DNA from 4 places in the Priestia filamentosa genome. Region 4 is predicted to be linked to each of the others. Evidence: riboswitches for the same ligand, from Rfam matches in the RefSeq annotation. Region 4 holds a riboswitch; each other region holds the start of a gene.
What was found. Region 4 has a riboswitch for S-adenosylmethionine ahead of mtnK (S-methyl-5-thioribose kinase). Riboswitches for the same ligand answer to the same signal wherever they lie in the genome.
Positions count from the first base shown of each region.

Region 1: it holds a riboswitch for S-adenosylmethionine, as region 4 does, so the genes downstream of both, metK (methionine adenosyltransferase) here and mtnK (S-methyl-5-thioribose kinase) in region 4, are expected to answer to the same signal.
Region 2: it holds a riboswitch for S-adenosylmethionine, as region 4 does, so the genes downstream of both, B9N79_RS18090 (methionine ABC transporter ATP-binding protein) here and mtnK (S-methyl-5-thioribose kinase) in region 4, are expected to answer to the same signal.
Region 3: it holds a riboswitch for S-adenosylmethionine, as region 4 does, so the genes downstream of both, B9N79_RS20555 (5-methyltetrahydropteroyltriglutamate--homocysteine S-methyltransferase) here and mtnK (S-methyl-5-thioribose kinase) in region 4, are expected to answer to the same signal.

Region 1 covers NZ_FXAJ01000001.1:27,732-32,493, forward strand. The annotation lists gene B9N79_RS00210 (alpha/beta hydrolase family protein) at 1-69, shown strand, start outside; gene B9N79_RS00215 (DUF2584 domain-containing protein) at 105-347, shown strand; gene pckA (phosphoenolpyruvate carboxykinase (ATP)) at 380-1,969, opposite strand; gene B9N79_RS00225 (hypothetical protein) at 2,170-2,379, opposite strand; gene B9N79_RS00230 (YvrJ family protein) at 2,382-2,540, opposite strand; gene B9N79_RS00235 (sigma-70 family RNA polymerase sigma factor) at 2,537-3,079, opposite strand; SAM riboswitch class I at 3,410-3,520, shown strand; gene metK (methionine adenosyltransferase) at 3,662-4,762, shown strand, end outside.
Region 2 covers NZ_FXAJ01000005.1:67,049-71,810, forward strand. The annotation lists gene B9N79_RS18080 (MetQ/NlpA family ABC transporter substrate-binding protein) at 1-644, opposite strand, end outside; gene B9N79_RS18085 (methionine ABC transporter permease) at 684-1,352, opposite strand; gene B9N79_RS18090 (methionine ABC transporter ATP-binding protein) at 1,345-2,370, opposite strand; SAM riboswitch class I at 2,546-2,659, opposite strand; gene B9N79_RS18095 (SCP2 sterol-binding domain-containing protein) at 2,763-3,128, opposite strand; gene B9N79_RS18100 (thioredoxin family protein) at 3,278-3,598, opposite strand; gene B9N79_RS18105 (toprim domain-containing protein) at 3,614-3,961, opposite strand; gene B9N79_RS18110 (YusG family protein) at 4,113-4,358, opposite strand; gene gcvH (glycine cleavage system protein GcvH) at 4,486-4,762, opposite strand, start outside.
Region 3 covers NZ_FXAJ01000007.1:39,388-44,149, forward strand. The annotation lists gene B9N79_RS20545 (LOG family protein) at 1-41, shown strand, start outside; gene B9N79_RS20550 (hypothetical protein) at 212-775, shown strand; gene B9N79_RS20555 (5-methyltetrahydropteroyltriglutamate--homocysteine S-methyltransferase) at 1,085-2,212, opposite strand; SAM riboswitch class I at 2,294-2,394, opposite strand; gene B9N79_RS20560 (alpha/beta hydrolase) at 3,029-3,640, opposite strand; gene B9N79_RS20565 (ring-cleaving dioxygenase) at 3,640-4,584, opposite strand; gene B9N79_RS20570 (flavin reductase family protein) at 4,624-4,762, opposite strand, start outside.
Region 4 covers NZ_FXAJ01000003.1:79,734-84,495, forward strand. The annotation lists gene B9N79_RS13905 (PAS domain-containing sensor histidine kinase) at 1-327, shown strand, start outside; gene B9N79_RS13910 (methylated-DNA--[protein]-cysteine S-methyltransferase) at 324-824, shown strand; gene B9N79_RS26775 (hypothetical protein) at 850-972, opposite strand; gene mtnA (S-methyl-5-thioribose-1-phosphate isomerase) at 1,105-2,151, opposite strand; gene mtnK (S-methyl-5-thioribose kinase) at 2,168-3,379, opposite strand; SAM riboswitch class I at 3,507-3,644, opposite strand; gene B9N79_RS13925 (pyridoxal phosphate-dependent aminotransferase) at 3,850-4,762, shown strand, end outside.

The sequences.
Region 1 (4,762 bases), on a different contig from region 4:
GAAAATCGCCGAATTGTTCATTCACTTACAAGCTGGATGAAGAAGCATTCCAGTCTTTCACAGGTTTGATAATTTGATATAATAAAAAAAAAGAGGTGATTTTTATGGGTATGCCAATGGAGCTAAACACGATGATTGTAACAAAAGGCAACGAAGAAAGAGTAGGGGAGAACGAGTTTGCACTTGAAAAAAGTGGATACCGTCTTTACCCACTTGATATTCCAATTGACATCCGTACGACTAAAGAAGGCGAAAGTCGAGGACGAGCAATCATAAAGAAAATAGAATGGTCCAAAGAAACGACTTTTTTAACATATGAGTTCATTTCCTTGAATTCTACAAACTAAAAGAGCGAGCGCTGTTGCGCTCGCTCTTTCGATTAAACGATTGGTCCACCAAGCTTTTCAATCTTAGAATTGTTTGTTGAGAATTTTTTGAAATTCTCTTTGAATTGATATGCAAGCGTTGTTGCTGCATTTTTATATTCCTCAGGGTTTTTCCACGTCTTGAAAGGCTGCAGAACTTCATCTGGCACTCCAGGAACATGCATTGGCATATGAAGCCCAAAAATACCGTCTTGAACTGTTTCTACATTAGCAAGTTCACCTTCAAGTGCTGCTTGAACCATTGCGCGTGTGTAAGCTAGGTTCATACGTTGGCCAACACCATAAACGCCGCCAGTCCATCCTGTGTTTACAAGATAAACGTCCACACCGTGCTCTACAATTTTCTTTCCAAGCATCTCAGCATATACAGTAGCAGGAAGAGGAAGGAATGGAGAGCCAAAGCACGTAGAGAATGTAGCTTCAGGTGCTGTGACACCTCGTTCTGTTCCTGCTAGTTTACTAGTGTATCCGCTTAAGAAATGATACATAGCTTGTTCTTTTGTTAGTTTGCTAATTGGAGGTAGCGTACCTGTTGCATCTGCTGTAAGAAAGATGATTGTTGAAGGGTGACCTGCAACACTTGGTTTTATAATATTATCAATAGACTCAAGTGGATAAGCTGCTCTTGTATTTTCCGTTAGTGCATTATCATTATAGTCCGGAGCTTTCGTTTTTGGATCTACAAAAACGTTCTCAAGTACTGCTCCAAAACGGATAGCATCAAAAATTTGAGGCTCTTTTTCTTTTGTTAAACCAATACATTTAGCATAGCATCCACCTTCAATATTAAAGACGCCAGAATTTGACCATCCGTGCTCGTCATCTCCAATAAGACGGCGATTTTCATCTGCAGAAAGGGTTGTCTTTCCTGTTCCAGATAAACCGAAGAAAAGGGAAACATCACCTTCACTGCCAACGTTCGCTGAACAATGCATTGATAAAATATCTTGCTCAGGAAGAAGGAAGTTCATAACAGAGAAAATGGATTTTTTCATTTCCCCAGCATATTCTGTTCCTCCAATTAAGATAATGCGCTTTTCAAAAGAAATAATAATGAATGTTTCAGAGTTTGTGCCATCTATAGCCGGATCTGCTTTGAAGTCAGGTGCTGATACAATTGTAAACTCAGGCTTATGAATCTTTAAATCCGCATCTTTGTCAGGGCGGATAAATAGCTGACGCGCAAATAGATTGTGCCATGCATATTCATTAATAACGCGAAGAGGAAGCTGGTATTTCTCGTCTGCCCCTGCAAAACCATCAAATACAAAAAGTTCATCTTTTTTCTTTAAATGATTTACAACTTTCTCATATAAACGAGAAAACGTATCAGGAGCAATTGGTTGGTTTACCTGCCCCCAATTGATTTTTTTTTCGACAGAAGCATCACGAACAACAAATTTGTCAAGAGGAGAACGCCCTGTGTACTTTCCTGTTGCAACACTGACGGCTCCTGTTTCTGTTAATACACCTTCTTTACGATCTAAAATACGTTCAACAAGAGAAGGTGTTGCAAGGTTATGTTGAACAGACGGAAGCGTTAATAGTTCAGTTAATTTTGTTGACATATCGACAGTACTCATAAGCAATATCATCCTTTTTTCATAACGTTTTTATTTTAACTTAAAAAGAGTATAACACATTTATTTAAATAGTCTATACTAATTTATGAAAAAAGTGCATTTCTTTACTGATATTGTATTAGATAAATAATTTTATAATAAGGGTTGAGTGTTATATTGTTTCTGTAATTTAAAAGTGTTATACAATTTAAATTTGAGTTTTATTTTTTTTCGTTAGATGACACAAATTCAAAGAAACTAGGGATATTGTGTAAAAAGGGAGTTTGCATTTTCTCAAGCATTTTGAGTTTTAATTCTTGTTCTAAATCTTCTTGATAAACGGGATGGGCTTCTTTTACAAGGCTTGCAATCTTAGGTTGAAGCAGATTGAGAACAGCCATTTTATATTGTTCTTTAGTTTGTTCATTCAAAATTATCCTTCCTTTCTACCTTGCAGAAGTGCACGAAGTTGGGATACTTCGCGTTCTAAATTTTCCATGCGCTTCTCAAAACGAGATAACAAGTAGAATGTCATAGCTATCGGAAATCCTGCATGCTGGATAAGAGAGACAATGCTTATACTTTCCATCATATTCTAGACCTCCTCAGTTTTCTCAGGGCATTTTTTTTCGTTTTTGAGATGGCTTGGGGAGAGACAGCTAGCTTTTGAGCAATTTCAACGTTTGTTAAACAAACATAAAAATGTAGATAGAGAACGATTTTTTCGCGTTTTGTAAGCATTTTGACACAGTGATAAGTGTATTCGTTTGTAATACATTCCTCTATATGTTCCTCATGCTGATGATAATAATTAAAAAAATTGTTATCCTCAATCATATTTATTCTAGGCTCTCTGTTATTTTCAAACACTGGTTTATCCAATACAAAAGAGTGAGTATATTCATATTTTTGAATCTTCTTTTTAAAAACGATAGCTTCTGAAGAAAGAAATCGAGAAAAGTATGCGACAAGTCGAACTTCCTCATAAAAACATTTAAAAGCTTGATCAAGCTCTTTTTTTGTTTGCTTGCTTGGATTCTGCTGGTAGTTCTCAAACTTTCTTTGGTGAGAAGGTGAAGAGAAAAAATGCTTTAATAAGGAGTTATTAGGCAAAGAATGAAAAGGTTTCATAAAAAATCCTCCTAACCGGAACGTATGTTCTTTTTTAGGGTAAAAAAAATATGCTGGTAGAAAATCTGCCTATAGTAAAGTAAAGAGGAAAGTTCTAGTGAAAAAACAACCATCTTTTTTAAAAGTTTACCTTATTATAGCTATCTGAAACAGAGTCTTTCTTCCTTACTCTCTATGATAGATAGGAGGAGAGGAAAGATATCCTAGACTAGAGAAAAAAGAGTTTTCTCTCTTAAATGAAACGGATAACACATTAAGGAAAAGGAAGTTCCTAAAACGTATTGACACTTTTCCCTTTTGTACGTTAAGATAAGTCATTGAACGGATACTCTCTTATCCCGAGATGGTGGAGGGACATGGCCCTATGAAACCCAGCAACCGTCATCAATTAAAGATGAAAAGGTGCTAACCTGACGCAAGGGAAACCTTGATCGATAAGAGCGAAAGGCAAACTTTGACGTTAAACCTTTCCTCAAGCTAGGAAAGGTTTTTTTATATGTGTGTAAGAGGGAACTTTATTTACAATAATAAGGGAATGAGTACCGTATCATAGATTTGCTACCTTTAGAAGGAGGAACAAAGATGTCAGTTAAACGTCGTTTATTTACTTCTGAGTCTGTGACAGAAGGCCACCCAGATAAAATTTGTGACCAAATTTCGGACTCAATCCTTGATGCTATTTTAGAAAATGACCCTAATGCTCGTGTTGCTTGTGAAACATCTGTAACAACTGGTTTAGTATTAGTAGCAGGGGAAATTACAACTTCTACTTATGTGGATATCCCGAAAATTGTTCGTGAAACAATTAAAGGAATTGGTTACACTCGTGCAAAATATGGTTTTGATGCTGAAACTTGTGCTGTATTAACATCTATTGATGAGCAATCTGCTGATATCGCTCAAGGTGTTGACCAAGCTCTTGAAGCTCGTGAAGGATCAATGTCTGAAGAAGAAATTGAAGCAATTGGAGCAGGAGACCAAGGTCTTATGTTCGGATTTGCTTGTAATGAAACAAAAGAGCTTATGCCTCTTCCAATTTCATTATCACACCGTTTAGCTCGTCGCTTAGCAGAAGTACGTAAAGAAGAAATTCTTCCTTACCTTCGTCCAGATGCTAAAACACAAGTAACAGTTGAATATGATGAAAATGATAAACCTGTTCGTATTGATACAATTGTTATTTCAACGCAGCATCATCCAGAAATTACGCTTGAGCAAATTCAACGTAATGTAAAAGAATATGTTATTAACCCAGTTGTACCAGCAGAGCTTATTGATGAAGAAACAAAATACTTCATCAACCCAACAGGTCGTTTTGTAATTGGTGGCCCTCAAGGTGATGCAGGTTTAACTGGACGTAAAATCATCGTTGATACGTACGGTGGATATGCTCGCCACGGTGGTGGAGCTTTCTCTGGTAAAGATCCAACAAAAGTGGACCGCTCAGCAGCATATGCTGCTCGTTACGTAGCAAAGAACATTGTTGCTGCAGGTTTAGCTGACAAATGTGAAGTACAGCTTGCATACGCAATTGGTGTTGCACAACCTGTATCAATTTCAATTGATACGTTCAAAACAGGCAAAGTATCTGAAGAAGTACTTGTTGACGTTGTTCGCAACAACTTTGATCTTCGCCCAGCTGGAATTATCAACATGTTGAACCTACGTCGTCCAATTTATAAG
Region 2 (4,762 bases), on a different contig from region 4:
GTTAAGTCAGCTCCGATTGCATAGTTAGTATTAATAATAACTGCGTCTGCTTCTTCATTTTCATATGCTTTTGGCATTAAAGCAGCATCTCCACCAACTTTAATGTTGATATTTTTCTTATTTTCTACGATATCTTTCTTCGTTGCTGAAACAGGGTCAACGCCCTCTTTTAGTTTAATAAGACCGCCTTGTTGTAAAAGAGAAAGCATGCGTCCTTCTTCTGCTACGTTATTACTAATCATAATTGTTCCGTTTTTAGGAATTTCATCAAGGTTTTTATATTTTTTAGAGTATACACCCATTGGCTCAAGGTGTACGCCACCTGCACTTACAAGATTAAAACTTTTGTCTTCCTTCATTGCATTTTTAAGGTATGGTGTATGTTGGAAAAAGTTTGCATCAACTTCACCACTAGCTAGCATTTTGTTTTGTAAACTGTAATCGTCATTTACTTCAACATCGAGCTTGATGTCTTTCTTCTCTAAAATTGAGGCTGCTTCTTCTAAAATTTCAGCGTGTGGAGTACTTGTTGCTACAATTTTAATTTCTTTTTCCTTAGAGCTGTCGCTACCGCCGTTTGAACCACAAGCTGCAAGGCTTGTCACAGATAAAGCTAGAACAGCTGATGCAAATAACTTTTTCATGTAATGACTCTCCTTTTATTTCAAAATTAGTTTATAGCATTAGCGTTTGTCGATTTTCTTTGTCGCTAAGTCGCCAATAAATTGAAGAATAAATACAATAACTAAAATTAAGGCTGTTGCTAAAAACGTTACATCATTCTCATTACGTTTAAATCCTTGGTCATATGCTAGAGCGCCAAGTCCTCCTGCTCCAATTGCCGCTGCTACTGCTGTGTATCCAATAAGAGCAATAGCTGTTACAGTAATACCTGAAATAAGGGCTGGCAATGACTCTGGTAACAATACTTTAAAAATGATAGTTCTTGTTTTCGCTCCCATTGCTTGAGCTGCTTCAATAACCCCACGATCAATTTCACGAAGCGCAATTTCTACAAGTCGCGCATAGAAAGGGGCTGCTCCAATAATTAATGCTGGAAGAGCTGCTTTTGGACCAAACATAGAACCGATGATAAAGTTTGTAAAAGGAAGCAATAGAATGATTAGAATGATAAAGGGAATGGAACGAAATACGTTCACAATAACAGCAATAACCGTGTTAAAGAACTTGTTTTCCCATAGACTTCCCTTAGATGTTAAAAATAATAAGAGTCCAAGTAAAATCCCTAAAATAAACGTTGCAATAACTGAGATAGACGTCATATAGAGCGTCTCAACTGTTGCTTGCTGAAAAGACTCTAAGTCAACGTTTGGAAACCATTCACTAAGCATGATTGATCACCTCTACTTCGATGTTCTCTTGTTGTAAAAAGGCTAATGCCTTGTTTAGTTCTTCTTCATTTCCATCAAGATGGATAAATAATGTACCGTACGCACCATCTTGGAGCTGAGACACTTTCCCTTGTACAATATTTACTGCAATATCAAATTTTCTGATAAGCTGAGTAATAAGCGGCTGTTCTGCATCATCTCCAATAAATGTGAGCTGTACAATTCGTCCACTCTTATAGCGTTCTACTAAAGTAGAGATTGTTTCAGAAGCATCTTCTGCTTCTGCTATTTGCTTAACAAAACGTTTTGTTACGTTCTGCTGTGGGTTGCGGAAGACTTCTAATACTTCACCATGCTCCACGATATTCCCGCTCTCCATCACTGCTACACGATGACAAATTTTGCGAATAACGTGCATTTCATGCGTAATAAGGACAATTGTTAGTCCTAATTTTTTATTGATGTCTACAAGTAAATCTAAAATCGAATCTGTTGTTTGAGGATCAAGTGCTGAAGTTGCTTCATCACAAAGAAGGACTTTTGGATTGTTAGCAAGTGCTCTCGCAATTCCAACCCTTTGTTTTTGTCCCCCACTTAATTGAGAAGGATAAGCTTTCTCGCGCCCTTCAAGCCCAACAAGCTTAATAAGCTCCTCCGCTCTTTTTTGTCTCTCTTTCTTTGGTACTCCGGCAATTTCAAGAGGAAACGAAATATTGTCACGTACAGTTCGGGACCATAATAAATTGAAATGTTGAAAGATCATCCCTATTTCTTGACGAGCTTTTCGAAGCTGTTCGCCCTTTATATGACCAATATTGTTATCTGCTACTACGACATCCCCACTTGTAGGTTTCTCAAGGCCGTTAAAAAGCCGAACCATCGTACTTTTTCCGGCTCCGCTGTAACCGATAATCCCAAAGATTTCTCCCTTTCCAACTTCGAGATTGACGTCTTTGACTGCTACAACTTCACCTGATTTTGTTTTATATGTCTTGTTGACGTTCTTCAATGTAATCATTGCGTATTCACCTTCTTCGATCTGTCAGTTATTCTTATTTACCGTTTAAAAAGTCAGTTTTTTCCGATAAAGAGGCCTAGTAATGAAGAATAGTATCCCCAAACAAAATCTTTTCAGCATAATAAAAAAACCTTTCTGCACGACGAGCAGAAAGGTTGTGTATGTTCAAGCCTCTCTCTCATCTCTCAAAGTCGTATTACACAACTTTGCAGGAATTGGCACCTTTTCAGATTATCTGACGGTTGCCGGGCTTCATCGGGCACAGTCCCTCCACCTCTCTTGATAAGAGTTGCAATATTTAATTAAACGATTAGAAGTTACGAGAGTGATTGTAGCACCTATCATAAACAATGTCAAATAATTTTCAACAGTGGTAACATTTCTATTTTTTGCTATGAGGCTAACTGCACAACTTTTCCTTTTTGCTCTTTTGTAGCCAGTTTAATCAACATTTCAGCTTTCAGAACGTCTGCAAAACTACCTTCTATAACCACTTGGTGCTGTTTACTTAGCTTCTGCAGAGCTTCTAAACTTAGTAGCAAATCATAATAACTTTTATTATCACCCTGAATCCGAACGTTTGCTTGTTGAACTAATCCAGACACAACAATTTGCTCGCCTTTTGAAATAAGCAAGGAATAGGAATCTGTTTCATCTTGAAGAGAAATAACAAAATATTCTTCTCCCATTAACGGCAGTAAGTGAGCGCTTTTAGTAAGGCGTTTCATAAAACTGTGAACTAATGTTTTTAGTTTCATCCGCTTACACTCCTTTTTTCTCGTATTGTTAAAGTTCTCTCTTTTTTTTCCTGTTCCTTGTTCTTTTTCTCGACAATCTCTTTTCTTAAACTTCAAACAATGTCGTAACACTTTTATTTCCTAAGAAATATGTCAAAAAGTGCTTTACATTAGCGTAAAGCACTTTCATAAGAGCCTAATTTTCCAATAATATTTTCAACTGAATGAAAAGCATATACTTTTTCTTCTAATTTCCCATCTTTCAAAATGAGCAAACACGGCACACTTTCTATCTTAAATTCACTTGCCTTATTTGGCATATAGTTTAAATTAGCTACTCCAATATTTACATCTGGTAGCACTTTCTCACTTACTTCAAGCATCTTCTTCGCAAGCTGACATGTTCCACAAAGTGGTGTGTAAAAATAGAGAAAGCGATATCCTTCTTTGTTTATATTTTCATTTACAATCTCTTCTGTCCATTCCTGCATCATTAACCAAATCCTTTAAACTAAAAATTCTGTGTTGATATCAATATTAGCACTCAACAACACGGTCGCAATATGGTTTCTTGGTGCAGCAGCTACTTCTCGATAAGCTCGATCAATATAAAGATGTTCTGCTTCAGGAAATTCACGACGAAATTGTTTTCTAAGCTTATCTCCAGCATCGTCTGAATCGACTAATATATAGACGTCCCTGTCGAATGTTGCATCAATAATTTCATCAAGTTTGGCAACGCTAAGCGTGCCATTTGTACAAATGATCTCAATCGGTTCTCTAATAATGTTTTCAATTCTTTTTTTATCCGATCTTCCCTCAACAATAATTACCTTATCCATACCTTCTACCATTGTCATCACCTGTTTGTTAGAATGTACACCAATATCCATTTATCCTTTAGTATACAGTATTCGCTTTCTCACGTCTTTTCCCCTGTTTCTTCATATTTAATTTTATAAAATGCTTTCTTTAAGAGAAAAAGCAGCGGAATCCCGCTGCTTTTTAACACCAACCTTCTTCATTGTCACAATCTGTGTACTTCATATCTTTACCTGTTGTAACATCTGTATGTTGGTAAAATTTATTATCGCGATATTGATATCCGTTATTTAACTGATACTCTGATTTTCCTTGCTCGTTAACAGTCATCTTCCCAATCGGTTCATTTTCAACGTATAAATTCAATTCATCATTTACATACTTTCCGACAACGCGGTCCGTTACATCAATATGACGCTTTTCTAACATTAAGCTTCACTCCTTCTAGACGAATCTAACTATAGATTCTCCTGAAAGCGAAGGGTTCATAAATGAAATTTTTCCCTTTTCAAAAATAAAAAAAAGGAATGTTTCCAAAAGGGAAACATTCCTTTTTTTATTCTGAAATCATTTTTTGATATTCTTCTGCTGTCATTAATTTCTCAATATCTTCCTTATTATCAGGTTCTAAAACAATCATCCATGCATTTTCGTATGGAGATTCGTTAACAAACTCTGGGCTGTCATCTAGGTTTTCGTTGATTTCAACTACTTTTCCGCTAATTGGTGCGTACAACTCAGATACTGTTTTAACAGATTCAACGCTCCCAAAAGGCTCGTCCGCTTCAATTGTTGCTCCTACTTCAGGAAGCTCAACAAATACGATATCACCT
Region 3 (4,762 bases), on a different contig from region 4:
CCCCATCTGTTAAGACATACATTACAGAAGCTCAGAGTTAACTAGAAAACGGGATTAGACCATAACTAATCCTGTTCTAGATTCTTTACAATTAAACTTCACATCATCTACATTATAAGAATAAAAAAACCTTATAATTCCTTTATAAACATTTATCCCTAATGTAAAATTATCTTTATGATTTAAATATTGGATATAGAAAGGGAATTTTATGAAATCTTTTTTAAAAGTAACATGCGCGGCATTTATACTTACAAGCTTAATGACAGCCTGTAGTGAAGAAAAAGAAACTGCTCAAGTTGAACCTTCAAAAGAAGTTGAAAATACTCTATCTCCTGAAGAGCAGCAACAACAGTTAGAAATTGAGGAATTAGAAAAGGGAATTCTCTTCTACGGAGAAAATGTAAAAGGCGGAGATTATGGTGTTTCTGTTTTAGATGGGACATACGAAAAAACCAATGAAGGTTCAGGTACCATTAAGGCTCAAGTTGAAGTGAAGAATGTTCATGACGATGGTACAGGTGTTACCCTTTTGCCTTTAGAATTTTGGATAGAAAATGAGAAAACAAACCAAAAATTTATAGGAAAAGCTCTTCCTAACGACGCTCAGAAGTTTACAAATCTCCCTCAAGGACAATCTATAGTTTTTGATGTTTCCTTTTCAATTAAGGCTATAGAGGAATTAGAAAACTTCTATTTATACATAGATAGTAAAAATGATCCGTTTGCAAATGCTCATTGGAAACTCGATAATTTAGATTCCTCACAATCATAAATGGATGAATATGATCTGCAAATGCTAGTTAATATACAATCTAAAGGAAGTAATAAAAGCGCAAACTTGCTCAGTAACATCAAGCCTGCGCTTTTTATTTTTGTTTATATATACTTTTACAAACCATTTTTAAATTATACAAAGCTCATCTTAAGTTGTTGTTTTTTCTTACTGATTACCCATCTTTTGTAGGTGACTAGGATTAATATATCCAGGTTTTAGAGATTGTTTGAATGGATGACTTTGCACCAAAACCTTCGATTAAAAACCCCTCCTAAGTGAAAGGAAAGGTTTTGTAAAAATCACTCTTTAGTTATTTTCCCAAACATCTTGAGCGATTTTAATTACATGACTGATTTTATTCCATTGTTCTTCTTCTGTTAACTCGTTTCCTTCTTCTGTACTTGCAAATCCACATTGAGGACTTAGTGATAAGTTTTCTAGAGGTATGTATTGGCTTGCCTCTTGAATTCTTTCTTTAATTGTTTCAGGATTTTCTAGTTTAGCAAATTTAGATGTTATTAATCCTAGTACAACGGTTTGGTTATTACGAGTAAAGTTTTTTAATGGTTCAAAATCACCTGAACGGTTGTCATCATATTCAAGGAAAAGTCCGTCTACATTTAAGTTAGCGAAGATTGCATCCGAGATATTATCGTAGCCGCCACTTGTGATATAAGTAGATCTGAAATTCCCACGGCAAATATGCATTGTGATCAGCATATCCTCAGGCTTCTTAGAAATCGCATCGTTTAAGCAGCTTACTCTCGTATCAATAATATCCTGTACATCCATGCCAAGCTTTTCAACAACTGCTTTTATACGTTCTTCCGAAACAAAATCAATCCAAGAAGTATCATCTAATTGTAGATAACGGCATCCCGCATCATAAAAAGCTTGAATGGCTTTTTGATAAGCAGCTACTGTATCATTATAAAACTGCTCACGGTTCCCCCCATAATATGAATCCTCTTGAATTCTAGTGAATAACATGTTAGGACTTGGAATGGAGAATTTAGCAACTTGGCTTCCATCACCATATTGTTCGACAGCTTCTTTTAAAAACGTGAAGTGTTCTAGCATATAATGATGGTTGAAACTCACTTTACCAACTACTTTAATAGCCTTATTTTTTGTTTTTGCCCCTTTAAATTGACTGATATATTCCGTTTCAAACTCCTCTACACCTTCTAAGCCTGATAAAAAGTCTAAATGCCACCAAGAGCGTCTAAATTCACCATCAGTAATCGATTTAAGGCCTGTCTCAATTTGTTTTTGGACAAGCTTTTCAATTTCTTTATCTTCTACAGCTTTTAAGGCATCCTTATCAATCTCTCCATTTGCATAAGCTGTTCTTGCTTCTTTAAGAGGTGCTGTTCTTAAAAAACTACCTACGTGATCTGCTTTAAATGGAGCTTTTACTAATGTCTTTGTCATAATTTCATTTCCTTCTTTCTTTCAAAATTAAAAAACCTCTTCTTAAAAATAAGAAGAGGGTAATTGTCATAATGGGTGCTCTTCTTATCTTCAAGCAAATCGCTACTGGAATTGGCACAGTACTTTAATAGTCCGCTGCCGAGGTTTCCTAGGGCCAGTCCCTCCACCTCTCGAGATAAGAATATTCAATTTATTTAACTTAAAAATAGGTTACACCTGTTTTATTAGCTTGTCAAATAAAAATTTATTTCTCACTGATTTTAATGTTGACTTTCATCTTATATTTAATTTCTCTTTCTTTCCTGTGAATTTAAACCATTCTCTTCATTTGTCAAGATAAAATACAGTACCAAAACGGTTTGAGGATATGAATAACAGACTAAAAACCTTTGCTTATTATGCATTCTACCCTTAGTATCCCTATTATTACTATCCATTCATTATAAAAATAAAAGAATACTTTAAAATAATTATGCTTATTAATTTACTCGGCCATCTGACCATCAGTAATCAAAAAGCGCACACCCGTTATTAATCAACGAGTTTGCACTTTTTTTAGATATAATGTGTAAATGTCTTATTTTTTAAGGTAGATTAAGCTGATTTAATTGATACTTATCTAAATCTGGGTGAGTGAATCATCCACTCAATGTGGCATTCCTTATTAAAGGTAATGTTTCACAAAATATCTTTATTGTATTAAATTCTAAGATTTTCGAGTCATTACCTCTTATCGAATTTATAAGTTAGCTGATTAACTGTGAACACTTTGCTTCCATTTATCACAAGATATAATGTCATGCCTACTCATTTACACTATTTCGACTGTATTTTTTGATACCACTGGCTTGCAGCTTCTACCTCTTCAATTGTTAATTGATGGCCTTTATTCTCCCAATGAAGTTCTACATGTGCATTAGCTTTTTCTAATAAGGATTGAAGCTCATTCGATTCCATTGGCGAGCAAATCGGATCATTTGTCCCAGCAGCAATAAACACAAACTTACCTGATAAGTCCGGAAGATCAATCCCTTTTCTCGGTACCATAGGGTGATGAAGAATAGCACTCTTTAAAGCATTTTGGTAGTGAAATAATAAACTAGCTGCTATATTCGCTCCATTTGAGTAGCCAATGGCGACAATATTATCACGATCAAAACTATATTTTTCTGCTGCCTCATCAAGAAATTCATTTAATTCTTTTGTTCGGAAAATAAGGTCTTCTTCATCAAATACCCCTTCAGCCAATCTTCTGAAGAATCGAGGCATTCCATTTTCTAATACATTTCCTCGAACACTTAAGACAGAAGCCTCATCATCAATTCTTCCTGCGATAGGCAACAAATCTAATTCATTTCCACCAGTACCATGTAGTAATAATAATGTTGGTTTTGTGGAATCTTTCCCTTTATTGAAAATATGCTTCATTATTTATCCCCCTCCAGAACACGAACCTCTACTTGCGGTAAGGTTTCTTCTAATTCTTCTCTTTTTGACTCTAACCAAGATGGCAACATCAGTTTTTTTCCAAGTTCATGGATAGGTTCATCCACTGAAAAACCTGGTGGATCAGTTGCTATTTCGAAGAGGATTCCTCCTTCTTCATGAAAATAAAGAGCTTTGAAATAGTTTCGATCGAGAATTTCAGTTGGATAATACCCGTTTTCTAGAAGAAGTGCTCTCCACATTTGATGATCTTCCTCGTCAATAGCTCGCCATGCTATATGATGAACCGTTCCTGCTCCCATCAACCCCCGAACTGAAGGATTTAACCGGATATCAATCGTATTCCCTATAGAACCTTCAGATTTAAATCTAAGAAATTCTTTTTCTTGGCCCATGCATTCTAATCCCAAAATATTTTCTAGCACGTGGGTTGTTTTATGCGGCTGTGAAGAATACAAAACAGCACCACCAAACCCTTTAATCGCATGTTCAGCTCCAACTCCTCCAAAGTTCCAAGTATTCGCCGGTCCCCCGTCTCGTTCTGTTAATTCAAGTTGGAGTCCATCAGGATCATTAAATTGTAAATATTTTTCACCAAAGCGAATGGAAGAAGTAAATTCGACTCTGAACTTCCGTAACCTATTCTCCCAAAAGGAAAGCGAACCCTTTGGTATAACATAGTTAGTCACACCAACTTGCCCCGTCCCAATTCGACCTTTTAGCTGTTTAGCCCATGGAAAAAAAGTAATAACACTACCTGGTTGACCTGTTTCATCCCCAAAATACAGATGGTAGACTTCCGGTCGATCAAAATTGATAGTTTTTTTAACAAGTCGTAACCCAAGTACGCCTGCATAAAAGTCGATATTTCGTTGAGCATCGTTTACCATTGCTGAGATATGATGGATACCTGAGGTTTTTTGCATTTTATCCTCTCCGTTTCATCCATGGGATTTTATAAGGATTTATTTAGGTCTTTTTACTTCAAAGATTTCACCAATTTTCGCATAATCATTTCCAGCTAACCGACTTACTGCAGCCAATCCATTAGGATTGATTCTTCCATTTTTATAAATATCCTCTTCAATATGAAATTGAACGACT
Region 4 (4,762 bases):
CAGGTATTTATTAACATTATGAAAAATGCGTTGGAAGTTATGCCTATAGGTGGTACCCTAACTGTAAGTGTACATGCTAAAGATGAAAAGTTTATTGTAGTCTCTATTAAAGATGAAGGGGAAGGCATGCCTGAAGAGCGAATTAAGCGTCTTGGCGAGCCTTTTTATACAACAAAAGAAAAAGGTACAGGTCTGGGTCTTATGGTGTCATATAAAATTATTGAGGAACATGGAGGTTATATTGACGTTCATAGTGAGATAGGACTTGGCACAACTTTTTCCATCATCTTACCAATCAATTCAAGTGAGGAGAATAAGAAAGAATGAACAAATATTATAGCATCCTTGTTCATGAGATGCTTGGCAATATTGTCATCCGTTCAAACGACAAAGGCGTGACAGCTCTTTCCATTGGAGAAGAGCTTGTTATTGAAAAAGATGAAATTAAAAATCAGGGTTGGGCGTTTACTGCTAAGCAACAGCTTGAAGAGTATTTTAAAGGAGAACGACAAACGTTTAATTTACCGCTGTGCATTGAAAAAGGTACGCTATTTCAGCGGGAAGTGTGGAATACATTATCAAAAATTCCTTATGGAAGCTTCTGGTCTTACAGTGATGTTGCAGTAGATGTACAGCGTCCAAAAGCAGTAAGAGCAGTTGGCGGGGCTAATAGAGCTAATCCTTTGCCTATTATTATTCCGTGTCACCGTGTGATAGGAAAAGATGCATCTTTAACAGGATATGCGGGAAATAAAACACATCAAAAAGAACTTCTGTTAACTGTTGAAGGATTAACAGTTCAGAATGGCACAGTAAAAATATAAAAGCTAAGCGATACATTCGCTTAGCTTATTCACTTTCCTCTTCTTTCCACCCTTGTCCTTCTATAAAAACGAGATCAACAGACTGTTGTTCATCTGTTTCGTGCATGGAGCTTTCGGATTCTGTGAATTCTTTCTCATTTTTTTTCACTTTCTTGTCCTCCTTACACTTTTTAAAAATTTCATTATTATAATAAGCAGTTGAAGAGAAGAATATGTTTTCTACAATGAAATGTTACACTTCTGTAAAAAACAAAGAAGAAGCATTAATGCTTCTTCTCTTTTATAAGCTTTTTGTTGTAAATAAGTCAGGGATTTTATCGAATTCAGTTCCATGTATAATACCTTGTTCTGTAATAATACCTGAGATAAGTTCTGCAGGAGTCACATCAAAAGCAGGATTATAAACAGATGTGTTTTTAGGTGCAACCCACTCATGTCCTACTTTAAGTATTTCTTCCTCTTTTCGTTCTTCAATTGGAATTTCATCTCCATTTTTAAGAGAAATATCGAACGTTGATAAAGGAGCCGCAACATAAAATGGAATTCCATGCTGTTTTGCCAAAATAGCTAATCCATAGGTTCCAATCTTATTAGCTGTATCTCCATTTGCAGAAATGCGGTCGGCTCCAACAATAACAGCGTCGACTTTCTTTTTTTTCATTGTATGTGCAGCCATGCTATCAGTAATTAATGTAACATTTACCCCGCTTTGTAACAGTTCCCACGTTGTTAATCGTGCACCTTGTAAGAGAGGGCGAGTTTCACAAGCAAATACATGGATAGGGAAGTCAACTTCTGCTGCGAGATGGAAAGGAGCTAACGCTGTACCATAATAAGCGGTGGCAATTGATCCTGCGTTACAGATGGTCATTACAGAATCATTCTTATTAAAAAGTGACAAAGCATGCTGTCCAATGTTATAACAGATATTTTCATCCTCAACGCTAATCAAAATAGCCTCATGAACAAGATTTGTTTTTGCTTCATTGACAGAAGCTGCATGCTCAATTTTATTTTGTAAACGATGAAGGGCCCATGTTAAATTAACGGCCGTTGGGCGAGAAGAAGCAAGGTATAAGCTTTTTTCACGAATATGTGTATGAAATTCTTGTAAGTCCTCTCCTTCAAATTTTGATCCAGCTAGGGCTAATCCAAAAGCAGCGGCAATTCCAATTGCTGGTGCTCCACGTACTTTTAAAGTTTTAATAGCATCCCATACATCTTCAATTGTTTCTAAAGTTAGAAATTCAACAGAATTGGGAATAAGTTGTTGATTTAAAATTTTAATAGAATCCTCTTTCCATTCTACCGATCTCGGTATGGCCATTTTTCTTTCATCCTTTCTAAACAGTTCTAGCATTATTTCCTAAAAATTCATTATTTTCAATATAAAACTCATGCAAGTCTTGAACATTTTTAATCTCTACTCGATTTAAAATAAGAGATCTTCCTATATCTAAAGCAATCTCTTTTGTACGAATACGAAGCTCACTTTCTTCAATCGTATCAAGATCTGCTACATGAGCAAGCCCAATTGTTCGGCGGATCATTTCACATCCTGCAAAACCTAATGCATCTTGCCAAACGGTGCGGAGTGTATAGTCAAGATAGCCGTTAACTTGTAGAAAAGGATTGTTTTTATCCTCTTTCCAAAGAGACGTAAATACAGAGGAAAAAGTTTCCCATGTATCATGAATAAAGCCAAAAAGCTCAGTTTGAGCTGGAGGACGACGGAGGGCATTAAACAATAAATTTGCGATAAAATGACCTAAGTCAAAACCAAAAGGGCCATAAAAAGCAAATTCAGGATCGATAATTTTTGTTTCATGCTCGCTAGCAAAAATACTTCCTGTATGTAAATCACCATGAATAAGGGCATCGCCGTTTGTTAAAAACAGCCTCTTCAATTTAGCTACTTCAAGCTTAAGTTCATCTTCTTTCCAAAGTTGTTCTACTTTTTCTGATAGTTCCGGTTCAAAATCATTTGTATCATGATCAAAGAATGGGTCTGTAAAAACGAGGTCTTCTGTTATTTTACAAAGCTCAGGGTTTGAAAATTGCTGTGCTTTTTCTTTCTTTTCAGTTGGACTTAGTCCTAAATCAGATGTTTTAAAGAGAATGTGAGCTAAAAAGGTGCCAATATCTTTTCCTAAATTCGGATAAGAGTCACCTTTAATAAGTCCTGTTCTGGCAATGGAAAGATGCGATAAATCCTCCATAATTGTTAGTGCGAGCGTCTCATTACTGTACAACACCTCAGGAACAAGGTGAGGGGTGAATTTTGCAAATTGCAACAAAGCTTCGCTTTCAATTTTGGCTCGCTTCAGCGTTAATGGCCAGCTTTCTCCCACAACTTTAGCGTATGGTAAAGCTTGCTTTACAATCCATTTTTTCGTGCTGCCTTGAGTGCTCATTTGAAAAACAAGGTTAAGGTTCCCATCGCCAATTTCACGGCATGTTACATGTTCATCTTCAGCAAAAAAATGAAGTTTTTTTAAAAGGGATATAGCGCTTTCTTCTGTTAACGGTTTATAAACATCAAATTGAAAAGTCATAAGAGAAGTAAACCTCCAAAATAGATTTGTTTAATCGGAATTAAGAAGTGAAAGGGAGTAGGGGTGCTTATTCAACAATGAAAAAGCCCCTTTCCTTTATGAAAGAGGCTTGAAGATATGGTCAAACCTCTTATCTTTCAGAAAGGATATTCTTTCTGTTGGAAGTAGCACCGTGCCACTTTTGCGTTCATTTTACACATAATGAACAAATGGTCGGTTGCTGGGCGTCAAAGGGCCAATTCCCTCAGCCAACTCTTGATAAGAGTATATGTGATTTTAAATTGGAAATGAAATAACACTGTTTGAAAAGTATACTAGCAACGATTGTAGATTTTGTCAACACGTAAATTTAAAATTAGGTTGTTTGTTTAGAGCGAGAAAAACTTTTCTTTTTTCATCTTTACAGAAATGAAAGAAGCATATATCATGAATCATTAGAATTTGTAGAATTTTTCGAGAGGTTGTTTATGATGAAAATATTTCAGCAGTCAGATCGTTTAAAAGGTTTACCAGAACAGTTTTTTGCTTCTCTTGTTAAAAAAGTAGCAAAAGAGGCAAGTGAAGGACATGACTTAATTAATTTTGGTCAGGGAAATCCAGATAAGCCGACTCCTGAGCATATTGTAAAGGCGCTTCAAGAAGCAAGTAATAATCCTCACTTTCACGGTTATCCACCTTTTCAAGGCCACGGTTTTTTAAAAGAGGCTGCAGCCTCTTTTTATAAACAAGAATATGGAGTAACAATCGATCCAACAAAAGAAGTAGCCATTTTATTTGGCGGAAAAGCAGGATTGGTTGAAATTCCCCAGTGTTTGCTTAATAAAGGGGATGGTGTCCTTATTCCAGATCCGGGTTATCCGGACTATTTATCAGGGGTTGCGCTAGCTGGCGCAACATTAACTAAAATGCCTTTAACAGAGCAAAATGATTTTTTACCTGACTATAGTTCGCTGTCAGAGGAAGATAAGCAACGTGCTAAGCTGATGTTTTTAAACTATCCAAATAATCCCACAGGTGCTGTTGCTTCAAAAGAGTTTTTTGAAGATACGGTGAGCTTTGCCGACAAAAATGATATCTGTGTTGTTCACGATTTTGCTTATGGAGCAATCGGATTTGATGGCAAGAAGCCAAGAAGTTTTTTGCAAACTGAAGGAGCAAAAGACGTTGGGATTGAGATTTATACGTTTTCTAAAACATTTAATATGGCAGGATGGCGCATTGCTTTTGCAGTTGGAAACGAGAGTGTTATTAAAGCAATTGAACTTTTACAAGATCACCTTTATGTTAGTATTTTTAGTCCTATTCAAAAAGCGGCCGAAGTTGCGCTTCTGCATAGTCATAAAAGTGTTCAGGACCTTTTGTCTCTTTATGAGAGAAGACGTG